Regions from separate parts of the Rhodococcus sp. NPDC060086 genome, predicted to be linked through region 4. Evidence: riboswitches for the same ligand, from Rfam matches in the RefSeq annotation. Region 4 holds a riboswitch; each other region holds the start of a gene.
What was found. A riboswitch is a leader RNA that binds a small molecule or an ion and turns the genes downstream of it on or off. The one in region 4 is predicted to bind cobalamin.

Region 1 (7,612 bases), on a different contig from region 4:
GCCGCTGCGTCCCATGTCGGTGGGAAGGTTGAGAATTCGGCCTTGCGTCACGGCATCCATCGAGCGAGTTGCGGGATTCTCGGTGAGTAGAGCCAACTTCGCTTCGAATGCGCCGGAGCCATCTCCGGTATCGGTGAGGACGATGATATCCGGGTTCGCGGCGGTCACCGATTCCCAAGACATCTTCGGACTCTTCTCGTCGACGTGGTCGAACACGTTACGCGCCCCCGTCACGTCGATGATGGACGTGAACAAGTGGGGATTCCCCGCGCTCGACACACCTTCGTTCGACACCGAGGTGACGTACATGACGGTGGGTGCGGTAGCTGCCCGTGGGGCCGATTCCATCTCCTCGCGACGCTGCTGCAACTCCTCGATCTTTTCCGCGGCTATGTCGTCGTGGCCGACGATGCTGCCGATGTTCGACAGATCGGCGTATGCCTCATCCCACGGGGACATCGCCTCCATCGAACCGGGAAGGCATGTCGGGGTGACTGTGTACGCAGGAATGTCGAAGTCGTCGTTCAGTCGTTCCGGCGTGATGTTCTTTTCCACGCTGAAGCCCCAGCCGTGTCCTGCCATCACGACATCGGGGCGCTGAGCCTGGATGGTTTCGAGATTGAAGGACTCCTCGGATGTCATGGGTAAGGCGTCGATGCGCTCTGCGCCGTACATGCCGCGAAGCTGGTCGAGCCGTGAATTGCGGATACCGCTGATCGCCGTGATCCGGTTGTCTGCCTCCAGTGCAAGCAGATTCAACAGGATCTGGCTGTCGTTGGCGTAGATCGCGGTTGCGGGCGATGGGAAGGTGAGTTGCTGTCCGCAGTTCTCGACGGTGACATGACCGTCCGGGGAGGCAACGTCGCTGTCGGTGCCGCTGCTACACCCGGCGAGTGCCACAGTGGCTGCGAGGAGGCCGACGGCGAGTGATGCGGGCGCCGGTGTGCGCGACCGCATCGTCGAACGGGACTTCGGATGATCAGGCATGGTTCTCCGTTGGTGGTCGGATCCCTGCTGCATCGGAGCCGAGCACCAGGTGCTGTCGTCCGGTCGCGGGATCGGTGAGTTGGGTTGCAGGAACAGAAAAGACGCGTGCGACAGTTGCCGGGGACAGGGCATCGTGCGCGTCGGCGCATGTTTCGAGCGTGCCGTCGTGAAGCACGGCGACCCGGTCGAAGTGCGACGCGGCGAGTGTGAGGTCGTGCATTGCGGCCACCACCGTGCAGCCGAGACCGCGCAGGGTCTCGAGTAGATGGATCTGATGACGAATATCGAGGTGATTGGTTGGTTCGTCGAGGATCAACAGGGTTGATTCCTGTGCGAGTCCTCGGGCAAGCATCGCGCGGCGTCGCTCGCCGCCGGAGAGTTGATCGCAGCGGCGGTCGACTGCATGGGCCAATTCGACGGTGGCCAGCGCGCGGAGCGTCACTTCCCGGTCCGATTCCTCTCCCAAAGACCATGGAGATCGGTGGGGGATGCGGCCCATGGAAACCATCTCGCCGAGCAGTAGATCCTGAGGCGGTGTCTCCTCCTGACCGACATAGGCGATCGTTCTGGCCCGCGCACGAGGTGGAAGGGAATAGAGGTCCTGGCCGTCGATGGTGATGGTTCCCTCGGCCGGAGCGCGCAAGCCTGCGAGGGTCCGGAGCAGCGTCGACTTGCCGCTTCCGTTGATTCCCACCAGGGCGATCATCGCGCCGTCCGGAAAGTCGAGGTCGATGCCCGACAGAATGTCCGTTCCGGCGATCCGGCAGCCGATGTTTCGCATCTGGATATGCATCAGTCACCGTCCGAGAAGCTGTAGTGTCGCCGTCCTAGCAGGAAGAGGAACACCGGCGCCCCCACGAGGCCGGTCATCACGCCGAGGGGGAGTTCCTCCGGGCTCAGCAGCACCCGCGCTGCGATATCGATCCACAGCAGGAACAGCGCGCCGCCGAGCGCAGCGACCGGGAGAACGACCCGGTGGCGCGCACCTACCAGGAGCCTGGCGAGATGCGGCATGATCAGGCCGACGAATCCGATGCCACCGGACACCGAGACCAACACACCCACCAGGATCGACGACAATGCGAAAAGTCCGAGCCGAAGCTTCTGGACGGGCACGCCGAGCGCTCTGGCAACGTCCGGTCCGCTCGCCAGCGCATCGAGCCACGAGTGGATCGCGAACAGAATGACGGCGGACGCGACTACGACAAGCAGTGCAGGAAGAATCTGTTTCCACATCGAGCCCGCAACGCTTCCGAGCGTCCAATGCAGGACCGAGCGAACGGCATCTCGGTCGTCGCTGAGGAACACCAGAAAACTGGAGACGGATGAGAACGCCGAAGCCATGACCACACCGGTCAGAATCAGCCGAAGTGGTGTCAATCCGCCCTGTGCCATGGAGACGCCGAAGACTGCGGCGCCGGCCACCATAGCGCCGAGCAGTGCGCCCAACGACAGGGCCCACACGCCGAGTGTGGTCAGCACGCCGAACATGATGACGAGTGTGGCCCCGACGCCGGCACCTGCCGAGATCCCCAGAAGATATGGATCGGCGAGGGGGTTTCGCACCAAAGTCTGCATCGCGGCGCCGGCCATGGCCAGACCGGCGCCGACGATCAGCGCCATCAGAATACGTGGAGCTCGCAGTTCCCAGATGATCGTGTCGTACACCGGATCAGGACCTACACCGCCGGTGAAGTGGGCTCGCACGACGTCCCACGTGGCGGAGAAAGGCACCGGCTCGGACCCGAAGGTCAGCGACAGGAATCCGCTGGCAACTACGGAGACGCCGAGGAAGACCAGGAGCGGGATCGCCGGAACCCGAGTGGGTCGCGGCGATTTCGCGACCTCGAGCACCTCAGCTGCCCGACGGGGTCGATTCGATTCCCGATGGAGGAGTGAGAGGGACCCCCGGCGCGGAGATGGGGGCATGAATGGGCATGGCAAGGTAACTGATCTGGGGGTGCATCGTTCGTTCTCTCGTATCAGGGGCCCAATCGCGAGGCCCGAGTCTGTGATTCGGCGAGCCAGCAGGTTTTCGGACTCAGGATCGTTCCGACAGGACGCCTTCCCAGACCGTTTCCGGTCCAGTGGCACGTGCCCTGTCGGTCACCTTCACCGCTGCGCGACAGCTCCGGATTCTCACCGGATTCCCTTTGCGTTTCCGACGCATGATCTGCGTCAGGGTTGCGTCTGACTCGTGGAGAACGTAACACAGGCGTGACAATGGCCGTGAGTTCGGATCCCCTGTGCGAGATTCCGAGCCCACGGCCATTGTCACGCCGGTGACTGCTCGTCAGAGCAGCGCGTCGAGCGCCTCGGTGATCGGGGTATCGCCGTTGTTGAATTCGATGGTACGACCCGCGGTCTCGGGACGTTCGAGCACCGCAGCGACGACGGCAGCGACATCGGCGCGCGACACCTGCCCCGTGTCGCTCGCGCCCTGGCCACCGATCTCGATCTGCCCGGTGGGCGGGTCCAACGTCAGCGCGCTCGGCCCCAGAATCGTCCATTCGAGATCGGTGCCCCGCAGATGCGCATCGGCGGCGGCCTTCGCCTCGGCGTAGGGATGGAAATTGTTGTCCTCCGGTACGCCGTGATCCGGCCGAGCCCCGAAGTACGACACCATCACGTACCGGCGCACGCCCGCTTCCTGCGCGGCCGTCATCGACTCGATCGCTGCATCGCGGTCCACGGAATACGTGCGGGCGGGGTCGCCGCCGCCGGCGCCTGCAGACCACACCACCGCGTCGTGCCCCCGCAGCAGTTCGGCGAGCGCCGTGATGTCGAGTTGTTCGACGTCGGCGACGACCGGTGTGGCACCTGCCGCTCGTACGTCGTCGGCGTGGTCGGGGTTGCGGATGAACGCACTGGTCTCGTGGCCGGCGTCGGCAAGCAATCGCTCGAGATGGAGTGCGACCTTGCCGTGTCCGCCGAAGAGTGCGATGCGTGCCATGTCGGGTGCTCCTTGGTATTCGGGATCAGTGCCGCCTCCCAGCATGCCTGCCTGCCCGGGTCCGTGTGTCCGAACCACGTCAGCGCAGCCGTTCGAGTGCCGCGTCGACGAGATGCTCGGCGATCGCCATCGACGACGTGGCTCCGGGGGAGGGTGCATTGCGCAGGTCGCGCCACGAGCCGTGGATTCCACCGTAGGTCTCGCGTCCGGGCGAGAGAAATGCGTTGGGCCCCAACATGACTTCACCGTCGATACGCTTCGTCAGATGCACCCCGAGGAACGGGTAGCGAGGGTCGGGCACCGGATGGATCAGGCCACGAATCTTCGAGGCGGCCGCGGGTTTCAGCAGGCGGTAGTCGCCCGCATCCGTCACCTCGTCGGCGAGCGCGCGGCTGACTGCGGCGTAGTCGATGATCGCGGTCTGCGGTGAATGCAGCGCGGAGATGCCCACGGCGTGCGGCTCGATCGCCGTGATCTCGTCGGCACCGATTCGCCGGATGGCCGGGACTCCGTTGGCGGTCGCACGAGCCTCGATTGCGTCGAGTCGATCGAGTTCGGACTCGTCCAACGCGACGACGAGCTTTTCGCAGTCGTCGTACGGGATGCCCTTCTCCGCAACGAATTTCTCCAGCAGATCGACACCGCGCCGACACAGGCGAGCCTTCAAGCCCCCCAGGGTGTATTACAGGCCTGCTTGCACCACACCGCTGTTGTGACCGGTCTGGTGCGCTGCGAGTGACGACTCCTTCTCGAACAGGGTGACGTCGTGGTCCAGCACTGCAAGGCGGCGTGCCGTGGCGGCGCCGATGATCCCGCCGCCGACAACGGCGACGCGCAGCGTACTCATGGCGACACTCTATTCGCGTCGATACAGGGCATCCAGACGATGCAGGACTTGCGCCTCCACCAGGGGAAGATCCCAGAGTGGGACGCATGGACGACAACGCGCTGCCCTCGATCGGCCATCTTTCGGCGACGCCGCGGACTCAGCCCTTGTGGTCGGAGCTGTAACCCCAGAGCCAGTCGGTGTATTTGTAGCTCGACGTGTCGCGGGTGCGGAACAACTCGTTGCGCGCTTCACGACCTGCGCCGTCGAGGTGCCACAGATCGCCCCACATGCGACCGACAGTGAGGATGCGGTTGCACCGCGGTGCGCGCTCGGCGTTCACGTCGCGCAGGATCTTCGGCCAGTTCTGTGCGTCGCCGCGAAGGCCCTCAGCAGCGTAGTCGGCCAGGCACCTGGCGTCCTCGAGGGCCATGACCGCGCCAGATGCCAGATACTGCAGCGGCGGGTGGGCGGCGTCGCCGAGCAGGATCATGCGGCCGTCGACCCAGTCGTCGACCGGGTCGCGGTCGAACATCGGCCACCAGCGGTCGGTCCACAGGTACTTCAGGGCTTCCTTGACCGAGTCGTGGCAGTGGTCGTAGGCGTGAGCCAGCTCGTCCGGGCTTCCCCACTTCTCTTCGCCGCGCAGGAACGCGGGTGATTGGAAGACCGCGACCTGATTGAGCATCTCGCCGCCCCGCAGCGGGTACTGGATGAAGTGACAGCGCGGGCCGATGTAGCCGACGACGTCCTCGATCTCTTCCTCGAGGGGAACCTCGTTCATGGGGAAAGTACCGCGGAAGGCGACGTAGCCTGAGCCGACGGGCTTGTCGTCGTGAAGTTTCGGGCGCAGACGCGAGTGCAGGCCGTCCATGCCGAGAGCGACGTCACCGACGTGCTCGGAGCCGTCCTCGAGGATGACGCGTACCCGGTCGCCCTCGGTCACCACGTCGTTCACGGAGGAATTGACGCGCAGGTCTGCGCCGGCCTTGCGAGCAGCCTCCACGAGCACGGAATGCAGGTCGGAGCGGTGAACCACGAAGTACACGCCGCCGTAGTGCTCTTGGTACTCGCGCCCGAGATCGACCTTGGTCAGGATCTCGGAGGTGACGGCATCGCGGAAGACGAGGTTCTTGGGCAGGACGCCCTTGGAGATCACCTCGTCGTAGACGCCGAGCGATTGGAGGATGCGGCTACCGTGCGGTCCGATTTGAAGGCCGGCGCCGACCTCACCGAATTCGGGGGCACGCTCGAAGAGTGTGACCTCCGCGCCTTTGAGCGCCAACGCGAGAGCATTGGCGACGCCGCCGATGCCGCCACCGGCAATGAGTACCCGGGCGTCCTTCAGATCGGACATGAGACTCCTTCGGTTGTGTATTTCTCCACCTTCGGTGTGCGGTGCAATGTGGTGCAATAGAGTTCTGCTATGCAGAAGAAACCGGGTCGGATCGAGCGACCCACCTACGCCTTGGAGTCGGTCGACAACGCACTTCGCCTACTGCAAATGCTGCGCGATGTGGGCGCCCTGCGATTGAAGGACGCCGCCGACGAGCTCGGCACGGCGCCGTCGACCGCGCATCGTCTGCTCGCCATGCTGGTCTACCGCGGGTTTGCGGTGCAGGACGAGAAGCGGATCTACCATCCGGGGCCTGCAATGGGGGTAGGGCCTGCGCGGCAGGGGTGGACCCGCGAGTTCACCGAGCTCAGCAGGCCGCATATGGAGGCGCTCGCTTCGCTGGCAGGCGAAACGATCAACCTCGTCATCCGAGTCGGGTCGCAGGCGCGATTCCTGTGGACGGCGGAGACGGAATCGATCCTTCGGGTGGGCGATCGGCAGGGTCAGGTGCTTCCGGCCGAGCTCACAGCAGGCGGCCGGATCCTACTGGCCGAGCAGCCGCGCACGGTTCTCGAACAGTTGTATCTGCGACCGGCCGACGAACCGCACATCGATCGAGGTCGATCTCCCGCATACGAGACCGACCGGAGGATGGCGATCGGGGAGTTCGAGATGTTCGTCCACGAGCTCGATGCTGCGCGCAAGCTGGGGTTCGCCGTGAACGTCGAGAACACGGAGGAAGGCGTCGCGGCGCTCGGCGTTGCAATCCGCAACGGCAGCGGTCGGGCGATCGGAGCACTCACGGCGGCGATACCGATCAACCGGTACCGGACGCATCTGCGAGGGCAGCTGGTCAACCAGGTGCACGCCGCTGTTCGGGGTCTCCAGGTGGACGTCGCGGGCATCGAGCCCACCGAGTTCTTTCATTCTGGAGAGCAGAAATCTATTCCACTGCAGGAGTGACCGGACATACGTTGGGTGCACGCCGGACATGTGCTGCACGCGTGACGAGGAGAACAATGACCGCCACCGAACCCATCGACCCCGAGGTCCAGAAGCTCTACGACGACTTCGCCACCGAGAACCTCAATCCGCTGTGGACGCAGCTCGGCGACCTGATGCCGATGGCGCCGGCCTCCAAGGCTGTGCCGTTCGTCTGGAAGTGGTCGACGCTGTACCCGCTCGCCCAGCGCGCCGGCGATCTCGTGCCGGTCGGTCGCGGCGGTGAACGTCGCGCTATCGCACTGGCGAACCCCGGCCTCGGCGGCGTCCCGTACGTCACCCCCACCCTGTGGGCAGCGATCCAGTACCTCGGGCCGAAGGAAACCGCGCCCGAGCACCGCCACTCGCAGAACGCCTTCCGCTTCGTCGTGGAGGGCGAGGGCGTGTGGACCGTCGTCAACGGCGACCCGGTCGCGATGCGCCGCGGCGACTTCCTGCTGACCCCCGGGTGGAACTTCCACGGTCACCACAACGAGACGGATCAGCCGATGGCATGGATCGACGGTCT
Region 2 (7,612 bases), on a different contig from region 4:
GCGGCCAGCAGGGTCCGCGGCAGTCGCAACTCCCACACGATCCCTTCGCGGATCGCGCTCACCGAACTGTCCGCCAGACCGATCCGATCGAAGATGACCGCGTACACGTCCGACACAGAGAGTTCGGCGGGGCCGATCGTGACCGTCGCAGCGATCGACATCGCCAGTACCGCGAGCCCGACCACGACGACGACCGCTGCGACCGGGGTACGTTCGGCAGGCGACCGGTCTTTCGTCGCCGACACCATCAACCCGCGAGGTTCCACTCGCGCAGAGCGCCGGCCACCTTCTCGATCCCGTCGATCGTGCGGATCGACGGGTTCATGTCGGCACCGTTGACGACGATGTACCGCTGGTTCTGCACAGCTGTCAGACGCTGGGTGACCGGATTCGATTCGAGGAATTCGATCTTGCTGTCGAGTGCGTCGCCCGCGATGCTGCGCCGGCTCAGATCGCCGAGCACCAGTGCCGTGGGATCACGGTCGAGGATCGATTCCCAGCTCACCTGCGGCCACTCGTTCGTGGTGTCGTCGAACACGTTCTTCGCACCGACGGAGTCGGTGATGATGCCCGATGATCCGCAGCAGCCCGCAACGTACGGGGTGGCGGTGTCGGCGAACCAGTACGCGAGCGACGCTCCGGAGGCATCGATCTCGCCCGCAGCGACCTCGTACCGCTGCTCGAGTTCGGCGACGAAATCTTCTCCACGCTCGGCTACGTCGAAGATCGCGGCGAGTTCGCGGATCTCCTTGTACACCGACTCCATCGTCAGGGGTTCGGTGCGGTTGCCGTCGGAGTTGACGCTGTCGTCGTCCTTGCCGTCGCAGTCGGTGGGCGACAGGTACGACGGGACCCCGATCTGCTCGAACTGCTCCGATGTCGCGACTCCGCCCTCGCCGAGGGTGCCCCCGAAGGAAGCCGACACGAAGTCGGGTTCGGTGTCGAGCACGACCTCGAAGGAAGGATTGTTGTCGGCGAGGCGCGGGACCTTCTCGTTCTCGGCCGCGAGGTTCTCGCGCACCGGGTCGGTCCAGGTCGCGGTGCCGACCATGCGGTCGGCCAGGCCGAGCGACAGCAGGATCTCCGTCGACCCCTGGTTGAGCGACACAGCCCGCCGGGGAGGCCCATCGATCGTGACGGTGCGCCCGCAGTTTTCGATGCTCAGCGGGTAGTTCGACGTCGACGACGCGGTGATGTCCTGCTCGGTGGTATCGGTCTCGGTGTCGCTCGACGAGCAACCTGCCACGGTCATCGCCGCAGCGATGAGTGCGACACCGACACGCAGCATTGTGGGCCGCCCCGTGCGGGCGGCGAATATCGGAGTGTTCATGTCCATCCTCGTGGTGTTGCCTCGGTCGGCGCAGGTGTCCTGGCTCCCGGATCGACGCTCTCCCCCGGCCTTCCAACCCGTGCGGGCCGTGACCATGAATTGGGGAATCGCTCCTCGGTGACAGTTGCGGGACAGCCCCGGATTCGCACCGGTGTTCCCTACGTCGGTTCGAACAGTACAAGACCGGCCTCGGCCTCCGAACACGTGGATGCCTCGTCCACCTCGGTCCGCTCGTGATCAGAGGACGGCTCGTGACTCCCGAAGCAAAGAGGCGTACGACCGCAGCAGCTCCCAGACGTCCGAATCATTCACGTCGAGCCTTCCGGTGCGTCCTGTGGCCGTCAACGCTCCGGTGAGTCGTCCGTCGCTCGAACGCACGGGCACGGCGAGTGCGGTCCGCCCGATACGACTCTCGTCGACCTCGTACGCAGCATCCGAATCCTGGACGCCCCGCAGTTCCGCCGCCAGTTCCGACGGCTCGATCTTGGTGCGCTCGGTGACGCGGCGAAGTCGGCCGGTGCCGATCAGTTCGGGCCGCTGCGCCAGAAGCAACTTGCCGATCGCCGACGCATGCAGGTGCGTCGTCCACGTCGATTCGCCGGGCAGTTCGTGGTCGGGGTCGCGATCCACCAGGTGTACTCGCCCACCGCTGTAGGAGGCGAGGTAGATGCCGTACCGAGTCCGGCTCCGCAACTCTTCGACGACGGGGCCCGAGTCGACGTGTTGCAACGGATCGGGCGCGGCAGAGGCGAGTTCGCGGATCCGGCACCCGAGCGCGAAACCCGATAGGTCCTCCACACGCACGAGATACCCGTCGGCCACGAGGAGGTTGAGGAGCCGGTATGCGGTCGCAGGCGGGGTGCCGGTCAGTGTCGCGATGTCTCGCGCCGACGCGCCCGCACCGAGAGTGGCGACGGCCTCGAGCATCGCGAGGGCGCGTTGAACGGCTCGCGGCTCATGCCCTCCCGAGCCGACACTCATCGCTGCTCCGCACCCGGATGGTCGACACCGACGAGAGCCATGTCGCCTCGAGCGTTCTCGGCGAATGCGCCCGAACCGGGGAGCACGTCTTCCGAACCGGGACTGTCGAATATCCCGACAGCGGCGAGACTCGCCGGGCGCGCACGGCTCAGATATCGATACCAGAGCGTCGCACTCACCGGAACAGCAACGACGGCGACGAGTCCTGCGAACCGGCCGTCCAGTATGTGATCCGCGACGATGAATCCGATCGCCGCGACGCCGATAGCGGCTCCGAGGCAACCTATCCGGGCGATCGCCGGCGTCGACTCCCGGATCCGGGAGAGGAACGCCACCGCCGAGGCTGCTACCAGGACATAGGCGATCAGCAGTGCGACGCGCAACGTGACGTTGATCCAGTCCGGTCTGGCGCCGACTGCGGCAAGAGCCGACGCGACGAGCGCGAGGACCGACACTGCAGCGACGAGCGCAACACACGGAGTGCGCAATCCGCTGTGCACCACCCCGAACGCTCTGGGCAGGACACCTTCGACGCCCATCGAATACAGCAGTCTCGATGCGGCATTCGACGAGGCCATCGAGGAGGCAAGCCACGAGCAGCACATCCCGATGTGCAGCAACGCAACCACCGCCGGGTTCACACCGGTCGACGTGCCGTGCAGGTATGCCCCGACCAGGGTGTCGGCGTGCCCGCTCCAGGCGGCCCATCCGGCGAATACGAACAGGGTTCCGCAGATGATCGGAGTGGCGAGCACAGTACGGGTGACGGTGACCATCGGGCGCCGCGCTTCGGGTCCGATGAACGTCGCACTCTCGAAGCCGGCCAAGGCGAACAGGGCAGCGAGGACGACGGGAAGCCACATTCCGGAGCCGCCCTCAGGAAGCGGTTGCAGTGGCGTCGATTCCACACCGGACACCATCATCAGCCCGATGATGAAAACCAGTGAGCAGACCTCGATCACGAGGATCGCGAGTGCCGCGAACCGAACACCGCGCAGCAGCGCGACAAGAATCACCGCAGCGATCACCAGGTATACCGCGAGGGTCGCGGGACCACGGATCTCGATCCCGCACAGGGCCGCGATGGTGATCACCGCCAGCCCGCCGGAATACAGACTCAACGCTCCACTGACCAGATACTTCACAGCCATCGCTATGCCGGCGGCCAGAGCAGCGCGTGTACCGAGGCCCTTCGCGACGAACGCGTAGAAGCCCCCGGACGCGACCATCCGCCGAGTGAACTGTGTGGTGCACCAGGCGATCATCGTGACGAAGACCGTCGCCACGACAATCGCGATCAGACCCGAGGCCAGCGCCTGGTGGGTCAGCATCGTGAGGGGCAGCAGCACCATGGAGGCTGCCGGCGCTGTGGTGGCGACGGATTGAGCGAGAACCTCCCAACCCGACAGCTGTCTGCGGCCGAGCGCATGGAGGGGCGAGACGGCGGCATGCCGAGGTTCTCGAGACGCGAACGACCGCGCGATGGCATCCGCCAATGCAGATGTCTCGGTCATGACACCTCCCTCTTTCCGGTGAGCTCGACACCGGCCTCGCAGAACCTAGCCACAATGTGTTTCCCGAGTGTTTCGGGCGTGAGTCGTGCGTCGCCGATCCGAGTGAGAAGCCGCCGTCCGATCGTTCCCACTCGCCGCCGCGTAACCGTTGCGTCGCCGTATCGATCCGGAATCACGTCCACTCCACGATTGGTCCCGACAGCAACAGGGCGATGGGAGACACGAAGTGAGCGTCACCAGAAGATCATTCATGCGAGGCCTGGGCATGACCGGCGGCGTCGGGCTGGCCTACGGGGCGATGTCCACACTCGGTCTCGCGCCGGCGGTGGGAGCCCCCAGCCGGTTTCAGGCTCCCGCGATGGGCGACCTCATCGGAAAGGCACCCGGCTCGCAGTCCGTGGTCGTACTCGGTGGCGGACCCGCGGGCCTGTGCACAGCCTACGAACTCGGTAAGGCCGGCTACGACGTGACGGTCCTCGAGGCACGCACCCGGCCGGGTGGGCGCGTCTACTCGGTGCGAGGCGGCACCACGGAAACCGAGATCGGTGGACAGACCCAGACCTGCACGTTCGCCGATGGGCACTACTACAACCTCGGTGCCACGCGCATTCCGCAGAGTCACATCGCCCTCGATTACTGCCACGAACTCGGCGTGGAGATCCAGCCGTTCGGCAACCAGAACGCGAACACGCTCGTCAACTATCAGAGCGACACCCCACTCTCGGGGCAGTCGGTCCAGTATCGCGCCGCGAAAGCCGACACCTTCGGCTACATGTCGGAGCTGCTGCACAAGGCGGCGTCGAGAGGCGCACTGGACGACGTGTTGTCCCCCGACGACAAGGACGCACTGTCGGAGTTCCTCAGCGATTTCGGCGATCTGTCCAGCGACGGACGCTACATCGGGTCGTCGCGTCGCGGGTTCTCCGACGAGCCCGGCGCCGGCCTGAACTTCGGCACCAGGACCGAGCCGTTCGCGATGCCCGATGTCATCCGCTCCGGACTCGGCCGCAACATCAGCTTCGAGTTCGGTTACGACCAGGCCACGATCATGATGACGCCGGTCGGCGGCATGGACCGCATCTATTACGCATTCCAGGAGAAGATCGGCGCCGACAAGATCCAGTTCGGTGCGGAGGTGACGTCGATGAAGAACGTCCCCGAGGGGGTCACCGTGGCCTACACGCAGAACGGTTCGCGCAAGTCGATCACCGCCGACTACTGCATCTGCACGGTCCCGCCGAACCTGATCGGGCGCTTCGACAACAACCTGCCCGCCGATGTCCTGAACGCCCTGACCGCGGCCGTGCCCGCCTCCGGCGGCAAACTCGGAATCGAGTACACCCGCCGCTGGTGGGAAACCGAGGACCGCATCTACGGCGGGGCATCGAACACCGACAAGGACATCAGCCAGATCATGTTCCCGTACGACCACTACGGCTCGGACCGCGGTGTCGTCGTCGGGTACTACACCAGCGGCCGACGGCACCTCGCCTTCGAGTCCCTCACTCACGAACAACGTCTGGCGAAGGCGGTCGCCGAGGGCATGACGATCCACGGCGACAAGTACGGCCGCGACATCGCCTCCTCGTTCTCCGGAAGCTGGCGCCGGATGAAGTACTCCGAAGGGGCCTGGATGAGCTGGAAGGGATCGAGCTACGGGCACGGCGACAGCGCCACCCCCGAGTACGAGCTGCTGCTGAAGCCTGTCGACCGAATCTACTTCGCCGGCGACCATCTCTCGAACGCGATCGCGTGGCAGCACGGCGCGTTCACTTCCGCCCGCGACGTCGTCACCGCGCTGCACCAGCGCGTCGCAGCGGCCTGACAACCACCGACCTTCAGGAGAAGTCATGAAGCGCAACACCTTCCGTACTGCAACACTGGCCGCGAGCCTCGCAACTGCTGCCGTCGTCCTGACCGCCTGCTCGTCCGAGAGTGACGACAGTGCTGCGCCCAGCGAGACCACCGCGGCCGCTCAGGCGGTGATCCCACCCGGTGAGACGAACCCGATGATTGCCGAGGGCGTGACAATCAGTTCCGGCGCGACCGTCTACAAGTCCAGCGGTCTCGGCCCGAGCGCATCGAACTCGGCTGCACCGCAGGGTAGCCCGGAATCGTATATCCCCTCGCAGTTCAGCGGTGGTGCGCTACCGGAGGGCGTCACGATCACCGAAGCGCAGGGCATCAATGTGCTCGAGAACATTCGAGCCAACCTCGAATTGCAAGGCCTGACACTCGCCGACGTCACCACGATGCGAGTGTTCCTCGACAACGCGCCCGGCTCCGATCGGGCCGACTACGCCGGCTGGAACCGCGCCTACCGCCAATTCTTCGCGAACACGAACCTCGAGACCGGCGACACCGAACTCGTTCCGCTCGGGACCGCCGAACCCGCGGCGCCGCTCGAGCGGAACGAGGCCCGTCCGAGCCGGTTCGCACTCGAGGTCGGCAGCCTCCCCGTCCCGGGCTGGCTCGTCGAGGTCGAGGTCGACGCGGTGTATCCCACAGACGAGGCGGTCGGCTGATGGGCGCGATGAGCCCCGCACATTGGGCGATCGTCGCGGTGGTCATGCTCGTTCTGTTCGGGTCCAAGAAGCTGCCCGAGGCCGCCCGTGGCCTCGGCCGGTCGCTGCGGATCCTCAAGTCGGAGGTCGGCGAGATGCATACGGACGAGGCTGTGGCTCTCGGTACTCGGATTCCGGAACCGTCGCACGAGACCGTGAGCACTACGCAGGCAGCGAACACGGAAGGGAAAGCGTTGCAGTGACGGCGATGCCGGTGGCACGCGGTGAGCCCGTCAGCCGAAGGGCGTCCCGCCCGTCAGCAGAAGGGCATCCCGCCCATCAGCCGAAGGGCGTCCCGCCCGTGACCGCGATGGTGCCACCGGTGATGTAGCTCGACTCCTGGGACGCGAGGAAGACGTACGAGGGAGCGAGTTCGGCCGGCTGCCCCGGACGGCCGAGGGGAACGTCGGCACCGAACTGCTGATACGCCTCGCGGGTCATCGTCGCCGGAATGAGCGGAGTCCAGATGGGTCCGGGTGCGACCGCATTGACGCGTATCCCTTGCGCAGCGACATCCGCGGCGAGACCTCTGGTGAAGTTCACGATCCCGGCCTTGCTTGTCGCGTAGTCGAGCAGGCCGGGAGAAGGGCTGCCGGCCTGAATCGAGGTGGTGTTCACGATCGTGGAGCCCGGGCGCATCTCCGCTGCCGCGTACTTGCACAACCAGAACAGCGCATACAGATTGGTCTTCATCACGCGGTCGAACTGCTCGGTGGTCATGTCCGCGATACCGCCCGGCTCCATGTGCTGGTAGGCCGCGTTGTTGACGAGGATGTCGATCCCACCCAGTTCGGACACGGTCGTGCGGATCAAGTCGCGGCAGAACTCCTCGGACCGGATGTCCCCCGGTGCTGTCACTGCCCGGCGCCCCGCCTTTTCGACCAGCGCGGCAGTGCGGCGCGCATCCTCCTCCTCATCGAGATAACTGACGACGACGTCGGCGCCTTCTCGCGCAAACGCCACGGCGACGGCACGACCGATGCCCGAATCTGCGCCGGTGACGAGAGCGCGTCGGCCGTCCAGCCGGCCGCTGCCCCGATACGTTCGCTCTCCGTGGTCGGGCTCCGACGCCATCTCCGAGGTGAGACCCGGGTACGGGATCTCCTCCTGCCGGTCGAGCGGTGGCGTCGGATACTGCTCCCCCGGATGCTGCATGCGGTACTGATCGGGCATCGGTTCCTCCGGACGTAGGGTGCTCTTTTCCTCGTACCCGGTCCGACGCA
Region 3 (7,612 bases), on a different contig from region 4:
CGTCGCCGCGACGATGTACATCCTCGTAGCATTCGATCGGATCAACTGGACCATCGCGGCGCTGATCGCAGTGGGATCACTGATCGGCGGGTGGCTCGGCTCCCACTACGGCCGGCGCCTGTCGCCCGTCGCGCTGCGCACAGTGATCGTCGTGGTCGGCCTGATCGGTCTGTACCGGCTCCTCGCCTGACGTTCCGGTGAGAGACTGTGCGGGTGAGTTCGGATGACGCCCCTGCCACCGCACCGGTCTGGAACTACCTCATGGACATGGACGGCGTCCTCGTACACGAGGACGCCCTCATCCCCGGAGCCGACGCGTTCCTCGAGGAGCTCCGGACGAACGAGATTCCGTTCATGGTGCTCACCAACAATTCGATTCGCACTCCGCGCGACCTGAGGGCGCGGCTCCTGAGGACAGGCCTCGACGTGCCTGCGGAATCCATCTGGACCTCGGCCCTGGCCACCGCGACGTTCCTCGCGAATCAACGACCCGGCGGCAGTGCGTATGTCGTCGGCGAATCCGGACTCACGACCGCACTGCACGACATCGGCTACGTACTGACCGATAGCGACCCGGACTATGTGGTGCTCGGCGAGACCCGAACCTACTCGTTCGAGGCGATCACGACCGCGATCCGGCTCGTCGAACGTGGTTCCCGGTTCATCGCGACGAATCCTGACCCGACGGGTCCGTCACCCGGAGGGTCGCTCCCCGCGACCGGTTCGGTCGCCGCGCTGATCACCCGCGCCACCGGCCGCGACCCGTACTTCATCGGCAAGCCCAACGCCCTGATGATGCGATCAGCGCTCCGGGCGATCGGTGCGCACTCGGAGCACACTCTGATGATCGGCGATCGGATGGACACCGACATCGTCTGCGGCCTCGAAGCCGGGCTCCAAACATTGCTTGTACTCACCGGAATCAGCACCCACGCGTCGGTGGAACTGTATCCCTACCGTCCGACGCGGATCATCGACTCGGTCGCCGATCTGGTGGGCCGAACCGGCAATCCGTTCTGACGCGAACGTGAACGGTGTCCCGGGTCAAGCCTTTTCACTCGAGCGCTGCGTACACGAACAGCAGCGTCAGCGAATGATCTTGCCGCGACGGTACTCGTGGCCACCCCACACGCCGGACTGCTTGTCTTCGGAAGCATAGGTGCGGCAGGAATCGAGGATCGGGCAACGGGCGCACACGCGTGCGGCGTAGTCGAAGTCTTCGCTCGGGTCCGGAAACCATCGGTCGGGGTGGGCGTCACCGCGGCATGCGGCGACGTCCCAGTCGGGAGCGTCGTAGGTGGGAGCAAGCAGGTCTGCCAAAGTCATGGTCATCGGTCTGTCTCCTTCCGGGCCGTCGCGGCACAGGTGTGTCCCACGCAGGCAGCGGGGACTCGAGTCCTTCTGGATTGCACATTCTCGACGTGTGAACGGCCCGGGGTGTCACGGTGAGGCGACTGGCAACCCGGGGCGCACACACCCCGGGAATCGGGGTGTCAGCAGCTGAATCCGGTTGGTCGACCGGACTTTTCGACTTCATGGTCGAGGAGTCGGATCATCGATCGCGATCCATTCCACACATTTGGCCTGGTACGCATCCGAGTCCTCCTCTCCATGTTCTGCCCGCTGGCACCGAGGATCCAGTGTGCCACGATTCGAGGCAGGAAACTAGGAAATGTGGCCCACGTCCAATTTGCGCGCGTTGTGTGTCAGCGCAACGGCATAGGGATGCCCGCGACGACCAGCGTCACCGAATCCGACACGGACGCAACCGACGCGTTGAGTCGGCCCAGCAGATCACGGAACAACCGCCCGGACGCGGTGGCAGGCACCACCCCGCTGCCCACCTCGTTGCTCACTGCAACGACGGGAACACGACACGCCTTCCATGCGTCGAGCAGTTCGTCGATGTCGGCGTCGACGGCCGCCACGTCGCCGCCGTTCCACACGTCGTGCACGTCGAGCCGCGCGGTCAACCACGTGCCGAGACAGTCGATCAGCAGCGGCTCCGTGGCCTCGCGCAAGATCTCCGCAACATCGACGGTTTCGATCGTCGACCACGTGCCGGGCCTGCGTTCGCGGTGCAGCGCGACACGGTGCGCCCATTCGTCGTCGCCTTCGCGGACACCTCCGGTTGCGACGTACACCACCGATCCGTACGCCGCAGACAGTTCCTCGGCGTGACGCGACTTCCCCGAGCGGACCCCGCCGAGTACCAGCGTCCGCGACGCTCTCGATCCGGCTCCCACCCGCAGTACCTCCCCGTCGGTGCCCAGGCGGGCACCGCAGTTGCGCACACGTTCCCGAAGCTGTTCGATCGGCGGATTGTGGTGCCCCAGATGCACCGCGACGACATCCGTCGAGTCCACCACGGCGCCACACCCCCGCAGGGCCTCGACGGTCTCCGCGAACTCGGGTAGACCCAGATGCCCTGGTGAGAGCTCGGAACGGTCGCCGAACGTCTCCTCGAGGAACACCGCATCGAACGCGGCACCGCGCACCGTGTCGAACCAGGCCGGGGGTAGCGGCCCGGTGTCGCAGGCCCACAGGATCCGCGACCCGTCGGGTCCGGCGACGTCGTACAGCACAGCATCGCCGTCGCGGAACACCCGGTGTTGTGCTGCCAGTACCCGCACCGTGTACTCGCCGACCGGCAGTTCGTCGCCCGCCTCCACCGGCACGAACCGGACCGGATCGTCGGGCCCGGCCCACGGCCGGCACACGTCGAGGGCATCTGCCGGGCCGATCACGTCGACGACATGCCCCGCCTCGACCCACGACCGGAAGAGCAGAGCCTGCGGGCCCAGATGGTCCGGGTGTGCGTGGGTGAGGAGGATGTGGCGCACCTCCGCGAGGGTCCGGCCGAATCGCACCGCCGCGCGCGGCGCTTCCGGCCCGCAGTCGAGCATCAGCACGTCGTCGACCAATGCTGCCGTCTGGCCGCGGATCTCGCGCCTGCCCGCCGCGTCCACACACGATCCGCACCGGCAGAAGGGGCTCGGCCACCCGTCCGCAGCTCCGGTACCCAGCAGCAGTACTTCCATCACGGCTCCTGTGCTTCGACGGGTCGGGGGTGGTCGCGCAAGGGCAGCACCGCCCGGCCTGCGGGACGGTCGAGTACCTCGACGCGCGCACCGTAGATGTCGGCGATGCGCTCGACGGTGAGGACTTCCGTGGGAAGACCGTCGGCGACGATCCGCCCTCGGTCCAACAGCACGAGCCGCTCACCGTACTGGCTGGCCGACGTCAGATCGTGCATGGCCGCAATCACCGTCAACTCCCCTTCTCGTCGCATCGAGTCGACGAGATCGAGCACCTGCTGCTGATGGCCGATGTCCAGGGCGCTGGTGGGCTCGTCCAGCAACAGGACCTGCGGTTGTTGCGCGAGCGCGCGGGCCAGCACGACCCGTTGCAGTTCTCCACCCGACAGCGCGGTCGCGAGCCGCGATGCGAAGTTGTCGAGTTCGAGCCTCGTGATGACCCGCTCGACGATCTCACGGTCGCGCGGGGTTTCACTCCCGAAGCGGGGAATGTGTGGGGTGCGGCCGAGATGGATCAGCTCACGCACGGTGACGCCCTCGGGAACGATCGGTCGCTGCGGCATCAACGCGACCGCACGCGCGACGGCGCGGCGACCCGAGTGCCGAGGGGTCACCCCCGCGACCTCGACGTCCCCTGCCGCGGGCACCAACCCTGCGAGCGCGTGCAGCAGCGTGGTCTTGCCCGACCCGTTGGGACCCACGAGCGACACCCACTCCCCCGCGCCGACGACGAGTTCGACGTCGTGCAACACCTGTACGCCGCCGCGCTCCGCGCACAGGCCACGGCACATCACCTCGTTCATGCCACACCCCGGCTCCGCCGCAGCACCACGAGGAAGAACGGCGCGCCGATCGCTGCGGTCACGACACCGATCGGCAGTTCGGCCGGCGACATCACGGTGCGGGCCAGGACGTCGGCGAGCACGAGGAATGCCGCGCCGATCATCAGCGACAACGGCAACAACAGTCGGTGTCCCGGGCCGATCAGCAGCCGCACCGCGTGGGGAATGACGATGCCCACGAACCCGATCAGGCCGCTGGCCGAGACGACGGCGGCGGTGCCGAGTGTCGCGATGCACACGAGGATCAGCCGCACCCGGGCCGGGTTGATGCCGAGGCTGGAGGCTTCGACGTCGCCGACCGACATCACGTCGAGGGTGCGCCGGTGCAGCATGATCACGACGATGGAGACGATGACGTACGGCAGTACCGTCCGCACGTCGGACCAGCCGTCGGTGGACAGGCGTCCGAGCATCCACGAATACACCTGACGCAAGGTGTCGTCGTGGAGTTGCATGAAGAACGTCTGGATGGCGTTCGCGAACGCCGCGACCGCCACACCGGCGAGGATGATGATGACTTCGGTGCGGCTGCCCCCGACGGTGCGTCCGAGCGCGTAGGTCGCGCCCACCGCGAGCATCCCACCCGCGAATGCGGCGACGGGCACCCCCGCGAATCCGGCGGCGCCGCCCACCACGATTGCGAGTGTCGCGCCGAGGCCCGCACCGCTCGAGACGCCGAGGAGGTACGGGTCGGCGAGCGGATTGCGAAAAACGCCCTGGTAGGCGGCGCCGGCGATCGCGAGCATCGCTCCGACGATCACACCGAGCACAACCCGGGGCATGCGAATGTTCCACAGGATCGCCTGCTGTCGCGTGTTCAGACCCGAGTCGACGTCGACGAACGGAATCTTGTCGAGAATGTCGAGCAGCACACCGCGCGGGGTGAGCCCGGCGGGACCGACGAGGATCCCGACGAGCATCGCCGCGAGGAGAAGGATCACCGCGCCACCCAACACGAGTGCGCGGCGACGCGAGGTGATCACGGCGCAGGCTGGCCCGCGGGAACGGCGGTGACGATTGCGGCGAGTTCACGCACGAGGTCGACGACGCGCGCACCCCATCGGCTCGCGATGTCCTCGTCGAGGACGTGGACCTGCCCGTCGCGGACGGCGGTGAGCTCCGCCCAGCCGGCGCGTTCGGCGACCGTCTCGGGCGTGACACCGCAGCACTGCGAGTCGGCGAGGAAGATCAGGTCGGGGTTCTGCTCGACGATGTACTCGGAGGACAGCTGCGGGTATCCGTCGCCGCCGGTCGCGATGGAGGTCAGGCCCAGCATCGAGTAGATCTCGCCGATGTAGGTGTCGTCGGTGACGCTGTAGAACGTGTTGTCCAGTTCGTGGTAGTACCGCAGCGGTGTCTCACGCTCGGGCACGGATGCGACGATCTCGTCGATCTCGGTCTGCATCTGCGCGACGAGTTCGGCGGCGTCGGCGACGTGGCCGGTCGCGGCACCGACCTGCTCGAGCTGGGCGTAGGTGTCGTCGAGAGTGACGGCAGCGGGAAGAAGCAGGACCTCGACGCCGGCATTCCCGAGTCCGGCGACGAGGTCGCCGTTGTCGTCGGTGGCGACGACGAGATCGGGGTCGTAACCGAGAATGGCCTCGACGTTGGGGTTGTAGCCCGACAGTTCGGTGACCGGGACGCCCTCGGGGTAGTCGGACTGGTCGTCGACGGCGATCACCTGCTCGCCCGCACCGACCGCGTAGAGCATCTCGGTGGTGGTCGGACTCAGCGACACGATGGCCTGCGGCGTCCCGGACTCTGCAGGTGCAGTGCTGTCGGACGCGGCATCGTCACCGCTACTGCAGCCGACGATCACCAGGGCAAGAGCGGCGACACCGGCGGTGAGAAACCTGCGGGAAGTGAGTGGCACAGCCATCCTCCGTGGCTCGGAGGACGAAAACAGCACGGCTGCAACGACGAGTTGCGGCACGATACCGTCCTTCGTCCGAGGACCAGTATGTGTCCGCGGCGCCGGCTGACCTGGCTTACCCGGTGGAACCGGGATCACAGTTGCGGGACAGCTCCGGGTTTTCACCGGCTTCACCGAAAACGCTGCGGGCGCCCTGCCCGACTGGCAGAGCACCCGCAGCGTATCCCACAGCGTTTCCGGGTCAGGCGAGCGCCTGCGCCAGGTCTTCGAGCAGATCCTCGTGATCTTCGAGGCCCACCGACAGGCGCACGACTCCGTCGGACAGGCCGATCGCGGCGCGCCCCTCCGGTCCCATTGCCCGGTGGGTGGTGGTCGCGGGGTGGGTGATGAGTGATTTCGTGTCGCCGAGGTTGTTGGAGATGTCGACGATGCGCAACTTGTTGAGCAGTTCGAACGCACGCTTCTTGCCTTCGCCCTCGGGGGCGTCGAGTTCGAAGGTGAGGATCGTGCCGCCGCCGCTCATCTGCGACGTCGCGAGCTCGTATTGCGGGTGCGATTCGAGGTAGGGGTACTTGACCCAGCGCACCTTGTCGTTCGACTCCAGGAACCTGCCGAGACGCAACGCGGAGTCGACCGCGGCATTCAACCTGACGGGCATCGTTTCGAGGCCCTTGAGGAGCGTCCACGCGTTGAAGGGGCTCAGTGACGGACCGGTATGACGGATGAGGTTCTTGACGGGCCCGTCGATGTAGTCCTGGGGGCCGAGGATCGCGCCGCCGAGCACCCGGCCCTGACCGTCGATGTGTTTGGTGCCGGAGTACACGACGATGTCGGCGCCCAGATCGAGGCTGCGCTGCAGCAGCGGGGTGGCGAAGACGTTGTCCAACACCACCTTTGCGCCTGCTGCGTGCGCCATCTCGGAGACCTTGCGGACGTCGACGAGAGTCTGCATCGGGTTCGACGGGGTTTCGAAGAACACCGCGGTGGTGGGCACCGACAGCGCCTGCTCCCACTGATCGAGGTCTTCACCGTCGACGAACACCGTCTCCACACCCCAGCGGGGCAGGATCTCGTTGCACACCACGAAGCACGATCCGAAGAGGCTACGGGCCGCGACCAGACGATCACCCTTGCCGAGCAGCGCCGCGAGGGCCGTGAACACCGCGGACATTCCCGATGCCGTGGCGTAGCAGGCTTCGGCGCCGTCGAGCAGCCGCAACCGCTCCTCGAACATCTTCACGGTCGGGTTACCGTAGCGGGAGTAGACGAAGTGGTCGACTTCGCCGGTGAACGCCTGCTCGGCGGCCTCCGCCGACTCGTACACGAACCCGGAGTTGAGGTACAGCGCCTCGGAGGTCTCCTCGAAACCGGAGCGCATCACGCCGCCGCGCACGCCGAGTGTGGCCGGGCGAACGGAATCGGGCAGCGGCTTGCTGAACGCACCGCCCTGGGGAATTGCACTCACGACTGCCTCCACGGCAGGCCTGCGGCCCGCCAGCCCTGTCCGCCGCGATGCTTGTCGGCATCGAGCGGCCCTTCGAATCCTTCGAGAACGTTGTATGCGGGGGCCAGACCCGCGGCCGTCGCCGCTTCTGCGGCACCGATCGAGCGCTGGCCCGAGCGACACAGGAAGATCACCGGTCCGCTGCCGATCCCGGCGTCCTTCAACTCGTCGACGAAGCGCTCGTTGGGGGCACCTGCGGGGTACGACACCCATTCGACGAACAGGGTGCGGCGTTCGATGGATGCGGTGTCGGGGACACCGACGTACTTCCATTCGGCGTCGGTGCGCACATCGACGAGCACGGCATCCTGATTTTCCTGCAGCAGCTCCCAGGCATGCTGCGGCGAGATGTCAC
Region 4 (7,612 bases):
GCGGTTCGTCGGCGATCCCGTCGCGCTGGTCGTGGCCGACGACCGGTACATCGCGGAGGACGCCGTCGAACTCGTCGCCGTCGATTACGACCCGCTGACACCGGTCGTCGACTACACCACCGCGGATCGGTCCGACGACCTGGTCCACGCCGCCCACCCGGCGAATATCGCCGCGGCCATGGGCGGCCCACTCCCGGACGAGCTGGCGAAGACGTTCGACGCCGCCGCCCACGTGGTGACCCGAACGATCCACCAACAGGCCTACATCGCCGTCCCGATGGAGACGCGCGGCCTCGTCGCCGAATGGTCGGCCGGCGAGATGACCGTCTGGGCCTCCACCCAATCCCCGCACGAGGTCCGAGGCTTCACTGCCCGGCTCCTCGGGCTCGACGAGCACAGCGTCCGGGTGATCATGCGCGACACCGGCGGCGGATTCGGCCAGAAGGTCGTTCCGCAACGCGAGGACATCGCCGTGCTGCTCGCCGCCAGGAAACTCCCGGCCGCGGTGAAATGGATCGAGGACCGGCAGGAACACATGATGTCGGCAGGCATGGCCCGCCAGGAGTGCGGCGACGCGCGTTTCGCGTTCGACGCCGACGGCAAGCTGCTCGGCGCCTCGATCGACCACGTCCAGAACGTGGGCGCCTACCCGATTCCCTCCCCGGTGACGTCCGGGGCGGTTGTCGGGATGCTGTTCCCCGGACCTTATCGAGTGCCCGCCGCTGCGTTCTCGATGAAGCTGACGTACACGAACACCGTCGGCCGAGTCGCGTATCGCGGGCCGTGGCAGTTCGAATCCCTGGCGCGCGAGATGCTGCTCGACGTCGCGGCACGTCAGATGGACATCGACCCCGTCGAACTCCGGCGACGCAACATGCTCAGCGCCTCAGACCTGCCGCTCGCCAACCCGCTGGGCATGCCGTACAACGACTCGACGCCCCTCGAGACCTTCGAGCACGCCCTGTCGATTCTCGACTACGACGCGTTCCGGCAGGAGCAGGAGCGCGCCCGCGCCGAAGGTCGCTACATCGGGGTCGGTACATGCACCTACATCGAACCGACCACGGGAGCGACACCGTTCCATTCCACGGAGGGCGCCACGATCCGCATCGAACCGTCCGGCAAGGTGAACGTCTACGTTGCGGGTGGGTCCACGGGCAACAGTCTCGAGACGTCCACCGTTCAGCTCACGGCCGATGCCCTCGGGGTCGACATCTCCGATGTCCACACCATCCAGGGCGACACCGCGATCACCCCGTTCGGCGCCGGAACCGGCGGTAGCCGCTCCGGGTCGATGATCGCGGGGGCCGTCCGGGAGACCGCGTCGGTGCTACGCGACCGGATCCTCGCCATCGCCGCGCACAAGCTCGAAGCCGCGGTCGAGGACATCGAGTTCGTCGGCAGTCGCGCGACGGTCCGTGGCGTCCCGAGCGTCGGAGTCACCCTGAAAGAGATCGCCGAGATCTCCTACTTCCAGGCCGAGACTCTGCCGGCCGGGGTACCTCCGGGACTCGAATCCAGCGGCCGCTACCACTCCCCGTCCATGATGTTGTGGGCCAACGCCACCCACGTCTGCACGTGCGAGGTCGACATCGAGACCGGGGCCGTGAAGATCCTCCGCTTCATCGTCGGGGAGGACTGCGGTCCGATGATCAACCCCGACATCGTCGAGGGCCAGATCTACGGTGGCACCGTCCAGGGAATCGGCGGCGCACTGTACGAGCACCTGTCATACGACGACGACGGCAACCCCGTGACCACGACGTTCATGGACTACCTGCTCCCCACTACCGACACCGTCCCCGACATCGAGATCGGGCACGTCGAGTCGCCCAGCGCCGGGCCCGGCGGATACAAGGGCGTCGGTGAAGGCGGCGCGATCGGAGCGTCCCCCGCCGTGGTCAACGCCGTTGCCGACGCCTTGGCACCCTTCGGAGTGGAAGTGAGCAGCTTGCCCTTGTCCCCCGCCACGATCATCAAGATGCTCGACGAAGTGCAGGCGGTGAAGGCATGAAACCCTCGGCGTTCGATTATCACGCACCCGACACCGCAGCCGATGCGGTCGCGCTGATCGCCGAGCTGGGCGACGAAGCCAAGTTCATCGCGGGCGGACAGAGCCTGATGCCGATGCTCAACCTGCGTCTCGCCGTGTTCGATCACCTTGTGGACCTGCGCAAACCCGCAGAGCTACGCGGCATCGAACAGCGCGGCGACGCGGTGTGGATCGGTGCGGGCACGACGCACTCGACGGTCGGGCGCTCCGCCGAGCTCGCGACCGCAGTTCCGCTGCTGGCCCGCGCGACACCGTTGATCGGCCACTTCCAGATCCGCAACCGCGGCACCCTGGGAGGCTCGATCGCCCACGGCGACGGCGCAGCCGAATACCCTGCGGTCGCACTGGCACTCGACGCCGACATCGAGGCACTGTCGCCCCGGGGCCGGCGCACCATTCCGGCCTCGGAGTTCTTCACCGGCATGTGGACCACCGATCTCGAAGCCGACGAACTGCTCACCGGCGTGAACTTTCCGACGTGGACCGGCCGGTGTGGTTTCGCGATCGAGGAATTCGCCCGCCGTACCGGCGACTTCGCACTCGCCGGGGCAGCGATCGCGATCCGCCTCGACGCGGCGTCGACACTCGACCGTTGCGCGATCACGCTGTTCGGTGTGGCTCCGACACCCGTCCGCGCCACCGCGGTCGAGTCGGAACTCCTCGGACGGAACATCCGCGAGATCGAGGCCGACGAGGTCGGGCGGAGCGCACTGGACTCCCTCGACACGGTCTCGGACGACCTGCACGGCCCCGCTGCCTACCGCCGTCGGGTGGGAGCGACGATCGCAGCACGTGCGTGGCGTCGTGCGGTGGACGAGGCAACCACTCAGGAGGGTTCCGCATGACCAATGTAGACATCGAAGTTCGTGTCAACGGGAGTTCGCGTCGCCACTCGGTGCCGCCGCGTTTGACTCTCGCCGACTACCTCCGGGTCGACTGCGGCCTCACCGGAACGCATCTCGGCTGCGAACACGGCGTGTGCGGTGCGTGCACGGTCCTGCTCGACGGGGAGGCGGTGCGTGCCTGCCTCGTCTTCGCGGTCCAGGCCGACGGCGCCGAGGTCACCACCATCGAAGCTATGGCGTCCGACGACGGGACGCTCTCGCCGGTCCAGGCCGCATTCCGTGACCATCACGGTCTGCAATGCGGTTTCTGCACACCCGGGTTCATCATATCGGCGACGGCATTTCTGGAGGAGAACCCGTCGCCGACCGACAGTGAGATCCGGGAAGCACTGTCCGGAAACATCTGTCGATGCACCGGGTATCAGGGAATCATCGCGGCAGTGAAGTCTGCCGCGTCCACCACGAGCACAGGGGAATGACATGACGGGACGGGTCGAGGGGAAGGTCGCCTTCATCACGGGCGCAGCACGTGGCCAAGGGCGCAGTCACGCAGTGAGATTGGCCGAAGAAGGCGCCAACATCATCGCGGTCGACGTCTGCAAGCAGCTCGACGGGGTGCCGATCCCGATGTCGACGCCCGAAGATCTCGAGGAGACCGTGTCGCTGGTCGAGAAGGCGGGCGGCAAGATCTACGCCGCTCAGGCCGACGTCCGCGACATGGCCGCGATGCAGGCCATCGTCGACGACGGTGTCGCGCAGTTCGGGCGCCTGGACATCATCTGCGCCAATGCGGGACTCGCGAGCTCGGGCGATCGCCTCGATGCGCTCGACGAGAAAGGCTGGCGCGACATGATCGACGTCAACCTCACCGGTGTGTGGATCACGACCCGCGTCGCGGTGCCGCACATGCGTGAAGCAGGCAACGGTGGTTCGGTCATCCTCACCAGCTCGGTCGGTGGCCTGCGGGCACTGCCCAGTGTCGGGCACTATGTCTCCGCCAAGCACGGCATGATCGGCATCATGCGCACTCTGGCGATGGAGCTCGGCGAGGAGAGCATCCGCGTCAACGCCATCTGCCCGACGCAGGTGAGTACCCCGATGCTTCTCAACGAGCCGACGTTCAAGATGTTCCGTCCCGATCTCGAGCACCCGACGAAGGACGATTTCGCTCCGCTGTCGCAGATGATGCATGTGCTGCCGACCCCGTGGGTCGACGCGATCGACATCAGCAACGCGGTGCTGTTCCTCGCGTCCGACGAATCGCGCTTCATCACCGGCGTCTCGCTGCCGGTCGACGCCGGCGCGATGCTCAAATAGACCGGTCGCGCGCCGGATCGTAGAGATGTGAGCACGCCACGTCGGGTGTGTCCCGGACACCGAGGGCACGCCCGACGAGGATCACCGCGGTGTGCTTCAACTTCGCAGCCTCGACCTGGTCTGCGATGTCGGCGAGCGTGCCGCGCAGCACGATCTGATTCGGGCGCGACGCGAATGCCACCACCGCCGCCGGACAGTCCGGACCGTAGGTCTCGGCGAGTTCGGCTGCGAGCACGCGTATCCGGGTGATCGCCAGATGCAGCACCAGGCTCGCCTTCAGCCCCGCCACCCGAGTGAGCGCCTCGGTGTCGGGCATCGACGTCGACCTCGCCTGCGTACGGGTGAGCACGACCGTTTGCACGAGTTCCGGCACGGTCAGTTCGGTGCCGAGGGTCGCCGCGGCAGCGGCGTAGGCCGGGACACCCGGCGTGACGTCCCAGGCCACGCCCTCGGCGTCGAGGCGCCGGGTCTGCTCGGTCAGCGCCGAGTACAGCGACGGGTCGCCGGAGCACAATCGCACCGCGTCGAGTCCGCGACGGTCGGCGTCGACGAGGTGCGCGGTGATCCGATCGAGGTCGAGATGCTGGGTGTCGATGAGTTCGGCGTCGTCGTTGCAGTGCGCGAGGATCTCGGCGTCGAGATAGGTACCCGCGTACAGCACGACCGGAGCGGCGCGGAGCAGGCCGACGGCGCGCAGCGTCAACAAATCTACAGCGCCTGGGCCTGATCCCACGAAATGTACTGTCATTTTTCGCCTTTCACGACATTCCATTGCACCACCGGTCGCAGCGACTGCCAGCCGGTGAATGTTCCTATCGATGAGGCCTGTTCGACGGACAACCGCGACAGCTCGCCTCCATATTTCTTCCACCACTGCACGAGCACGGCCTCGGTCTCGAGGGTCACCGAATGCACGACGAGGCGACCACCCGGTCGCAGTGCCTCCCAGCAGGTGTCCAGCACACCGTCCCGACTCCCACCACCTCCGACGAAGATCGCGTCGGGGGTATCCAGTTCGGAGAGCGACTCGGGTGCACCACCTCTCACGATCGTCAGCGACGGCACACCGAGCCTGGCCGCGTTGCGCGCGATCGCGTCGGCGCGAGTCGGGTCCTTCTCGATCGCGATGGTGCGGCAGCGCGGATCCGTTCGGGCCCACTCGATGCCGACGGATCCGGCACCGGCACCCACGTCCCACAGCAGTTCTCCCGGCCGCGGCGCGAGTGCGCATACCGCGGCTGCCCGGATCGGGCGCTTACTGAGCTGACCGTCGTTCTCGAAGCACTCGTCCGGGAGTCCGGGGGCCGTGGACAGCCCTTCCGCCCCGACGCACTCGATGCACAGGAGACTGAGTTCCGGGGCGAGAGAGCCCACGAAAGTGATTGCTGTGCCGTCGATTCGATTCTCTTCACCGCCCAGGTCAGCGAGCACCGTCACTGCGGCATCCGCGAACCCCTCCTCCACGAGCAGCCGCGCGATCTCGCCGAGGCTCGACGACGTCGAGGTCAGCACGATCAGGCGTCGGCCGCGCGTCAGATAACGGCGCAGGGCGTCGACGTCGCGTCCGACGAGGGTGACCGTGTCGCATTCCTCGGCGGCCCACCCCATGCGGGCTCTGGCGAGAGTCACCGATGACACCGTGGGGATCACCTCGACGGCGTCGCGGCCGAGCCTGCGGATGAGGGTCGAGCCGATACCCGAGGTCAGCGGGTCGCCGGACGCGAGTGCCACGACCATCCCGGTATGCCGGGCCAGCAGGTCGTCGAGACCGCTCAGCAGCGGGGACGGCCACGGCTCGCGGACCGCGTCGGTCGGCGGGATCATCGAGAGGTGTCGTGCGCCGCCGAGGAGCGTGCCGGCAGCGAGCACGCGCTCCCGGCCGATCGCCGACACACTGCTCCACCCGTCGGCGCCGATACCGACGACCGTGATCCGTGAACCCATGGCCGTGAACCCTAACTCAGGACGTGTGGCTAGACTCGTCCGCGGCAAGACACTCGAAGGTGCCCTTCACAGGGATAATCGGGAAGCCGGTGAGAATCCGGCGCAGGCCCGCTGCGGTGACCCGGGAGTCGTCGATCATGCGCGTGAGCGCAACCACTGGACCGTCAGGTCCGGGAAGGTGATCGCACGACGCTCGACCGGGAAGTCCGAATACCGGCCTTCGAACAGTTGCCGAAGTGGACATCCCAGCGGGAGCCTGTGGAGGTTGGAATGCTCGTGTATCCGTTCAGCGCGGTCGTCGGTTCCGACGACCTGTCGCTGGCCCTGACGTTGTGCGCGGTGTCGCCGTCGATCGGCGGAGTGCTGGTGCGCGGCGAGAAGGGCACCGCCAAATCGACCATGGTTCGCGCGCAAGCAGCACTGTTGCCGCAGGTCGCGGAGGTCGAGGCCTGCCGGTTCGCGTGCGACCCGTCCTTCCCCGACCCGCACTGCCCCGACGGCCCTCATCCGGTCGACGCGCAGTCGCACCTCCGGCCGGCACGGCTCGTGGAGTTCCCCGTCGGCGCGAGCGAAGACCGGGTCACCGGGTCGCTGCATCTGGGCAAGGCCCTGTCTGCCCGAACTGCCGAATACGAACCCGGTCTGCTCGCCCTCGCTCATCGCGGAGTCCTGTACGTGGACGAGGTGAATCTGCTGCACGACCACCTGGTGGATCTGCTGCTCGACGCTGCCGCCATGGGTCGGTCCACGGTGGAGCGCGACGGGGTGTCCGTCGGCCACGCCGCCTCGTTCGTCCTGGTGGGCACCATGAACCCGGAGGAAGGCGAGCTTCGCCCGCAACTTCTCGACCGGTTCGGTCTCGCCGTCGACGTCGCGGCTCCACGCGACCCGCAGTTGCGCGTCGAGATCGTGCGTCGCCGAATGGCATTCGACGCGGATCCTGAATCGTTCGTCGCGCAGTGGGCGCAGGCCGAGGCCGAGTTGTCCCGGCGGATCGCTGCAGCGCGCGACCGCGTGTCGGCGGTGCGCCTGAGCGACGCTGCCCTGGTGTCGATCGCCGAGATCTGCGCGGCGTTCGACGTCGACGGCATGCGCGCCGATCTCGTCACCGCCAAGACCGCGGTCGCACATGCGGCGTGGGCCGGTCGTGACGAGGTGACCCGCGAGGACGTGGCCGTGGCCGCGAAACTCGCGTTGCCGCATCGGCGGCGCCGCAACCCGTTCGACAATCCCGATACCGATGATGATCTGCTCGACGAATTGCTGAATCGTCCCGATTCGCAGCCTGATCCCGACCTCGATCCCGACGACGACCCCGACGGTGGCGGCGCGCCCGACCCGGAAGACTCCCCGGCAGACTCAGCGTCCGGCTCGAGTGGCAGCGCCCCGACCTCGGTGGATGCGCCGGCCGATCCGTACCGGACACGACTGTTCTCCGTCGACCGCACCGGGC

Region 1: linked by a shared signal. The riboswitch ahead of ACFWB0_RS02600 (FecCD family ABC transporter permease) and the one ahead of ACFWB0_RS22490 (VWA domain-containing protein) in region 4 are both predicted to bind cobalamin.
Region 2: linked by a shared signal. The riboswitch ahead of ACFWB0_RS21580 (ABC transporter substrate-binding protein) and the one ahead of ACFWB0_RS22490 (VWA domain-containing protein) in region 4 are both predicted to bind cobalamin.
Region 3: linked by a shared signal. The riboswitch ahead of ACFWB0_RS14605 (ABC transporter substrate-binding protein) and the one ahead of ACFWB0_RS22490 (VWA domain-containing protein) in region 4 are both predicted to bind cobalamin.

Annotation. Positions count from the first base shown of each region.
Region 1 covers NZ_JBHWWZ010000002.1:190,167-197,778, forward strand. Annotated here, with positions in the region: gene ACFWB0_RS02590 (ABC transporter substrate-binding protein) at 1-987, opposite strand, end outside; gene ACFWB0_RS02595 (ABC transporter ATP-binding protein) at 980-1,780, opposite strand; gene ACFWB0_RS02600 (FecCD family ABC transporter permease) at 1,780-2,841, opposite strand; cobalamin riboswitch at 2,996-3,197, opposite strand; gene ACFWB0_RS02605 (SDR family oxidoreductase) at 3,281-3,940, opposite strand; partial or broken gene ACFWB0_RS02610 (FAD-dependent oxidoreductase) at 4,020-4,787, opposite strand; gene ACFWB0_RS02615 (FAD-dependent monooxygenase) at 4,927-6,123, opposite strand; gene ACFWB0_RS02620 (IclR family transcriptional regulator) at 6,193-7,065, shown strand; gene ACFWB0_RS02625 (cupin domain-containing protein) at 7,122-7,612, shown strand, end outside.
Region 2 covers NZ_JBHWWZ010000052.1:1,088-8,699, reverse strand. Annotated here, with positions in the region: gene ACFWB0_RS21585 (FecCD family ABC transporter permease) at 1-161, opposite strand, end outside; gene ACFWB0_RS21580 (ABC transporter substrate-binding protein) at 248-1,288, opposite strand; cobalamin riboswitch at 1,340-1,533, opposite strand; gene ACFWB0_RS21575 (IclR family transcriptional regulator) at 1,568-2,311, opposite strand; gene ACFWB0_RS21570 (APC family permease) at 2,308-3,825, opposite strand; gene ACFWB0_RS21565 (flavin monoamine oxidase family protein) at 4,076-5,650, shown strand; gene ACFWB0_RS21560 (Rid family hydrolase) at 5,676-6,350, shown strand; gene tatA (Sec-independent protein translocase subunit TatA) at 6,350-6,592, shown strand; gene ACFWB0_RS21550 (SDR family oxidoreductase) at 6,669-7,562, opposite strand.
Region 3 covers NZ_JBHWWZ010000023.1:125-7,736, reverse strand. Annotated here, with positions in the region: gene ACFWB0_RS14635 (sulfite exporter TauE/SafE family protein) at 1-190, shown strand, start outside; gene ACFWB0_RS14630 (HAD-IIA family hydrolase) at 262-1,020, shown strand; gene ACFWB0_RS14625 (WhiB family transcriptional regulator) at 1,087-1,332, opposite strand; gene cobU (bifunctional adenosylcobinamide kinase/adenosylcobinamide-phosphate guanylyltransferase) at 1,707-3,041, opposite strand; gene ACFWB0_RS14615 (ABC transporter ATP-binding protein) at 3,041-3,841, opposite strand; gene ACFWB0_RS14610 (FecCD family ABC transporter permease) at 3,838-4,800, opposite strand; gene ACFWB0_RS14605 (ABC transporter substrate-binding protein) at 4,860-5,753, opposite strand; cobalamin riboswitch at 5,836-5,961, opposite strand; gene ACFWB0_RS14600 (O-succinylhomoserine sulfhydrylase) at 5,995-7,218, opposite strand; gene ACFWB0_RS14595 (rhodanese-like domain-containing protein) at 7,215-7,612, opposite strand, start outside.
Region 4 covers NZ_JBHWWZ010000057.1:11,185-18,796, forward strand. Annotated here, with positions in the region: gene ACFWB0_RS22460 (xanthine dehydrogenase family protein molybdopterin-binding subunit) at 1-2,014, shown strand, start outside; gene ACFWB0_RS22465 (FAD binding domain-containing protein) at 2,011-2,898, shown strand; gene ACFWB0_RS22470 ((2Fe-2S)-binding protein) at 2,895-3,377, shown strand; gene ACFWB0_RS22475 (mycofactocin-coupled SDR family oxidoreductase) at 3,379-4,215, shown strand; gene ACFWB0_RS22480 (cobalt-precorrin-4/precorrin-4 C(11)-methyltransferase) at 4,208-4,963, opposite strand; gene cbiE (precorrin-6y C5,15-methyltransferase (decarboxylating) subunit CbiE) at 4,960-6,159, opposite strand; cobalamin riboswitch at 6,200-6,396, shown strand; gene ACFWB0_RS22490 (VWA domain-containing protein) at 6,430-7,612, shown strand, end outside.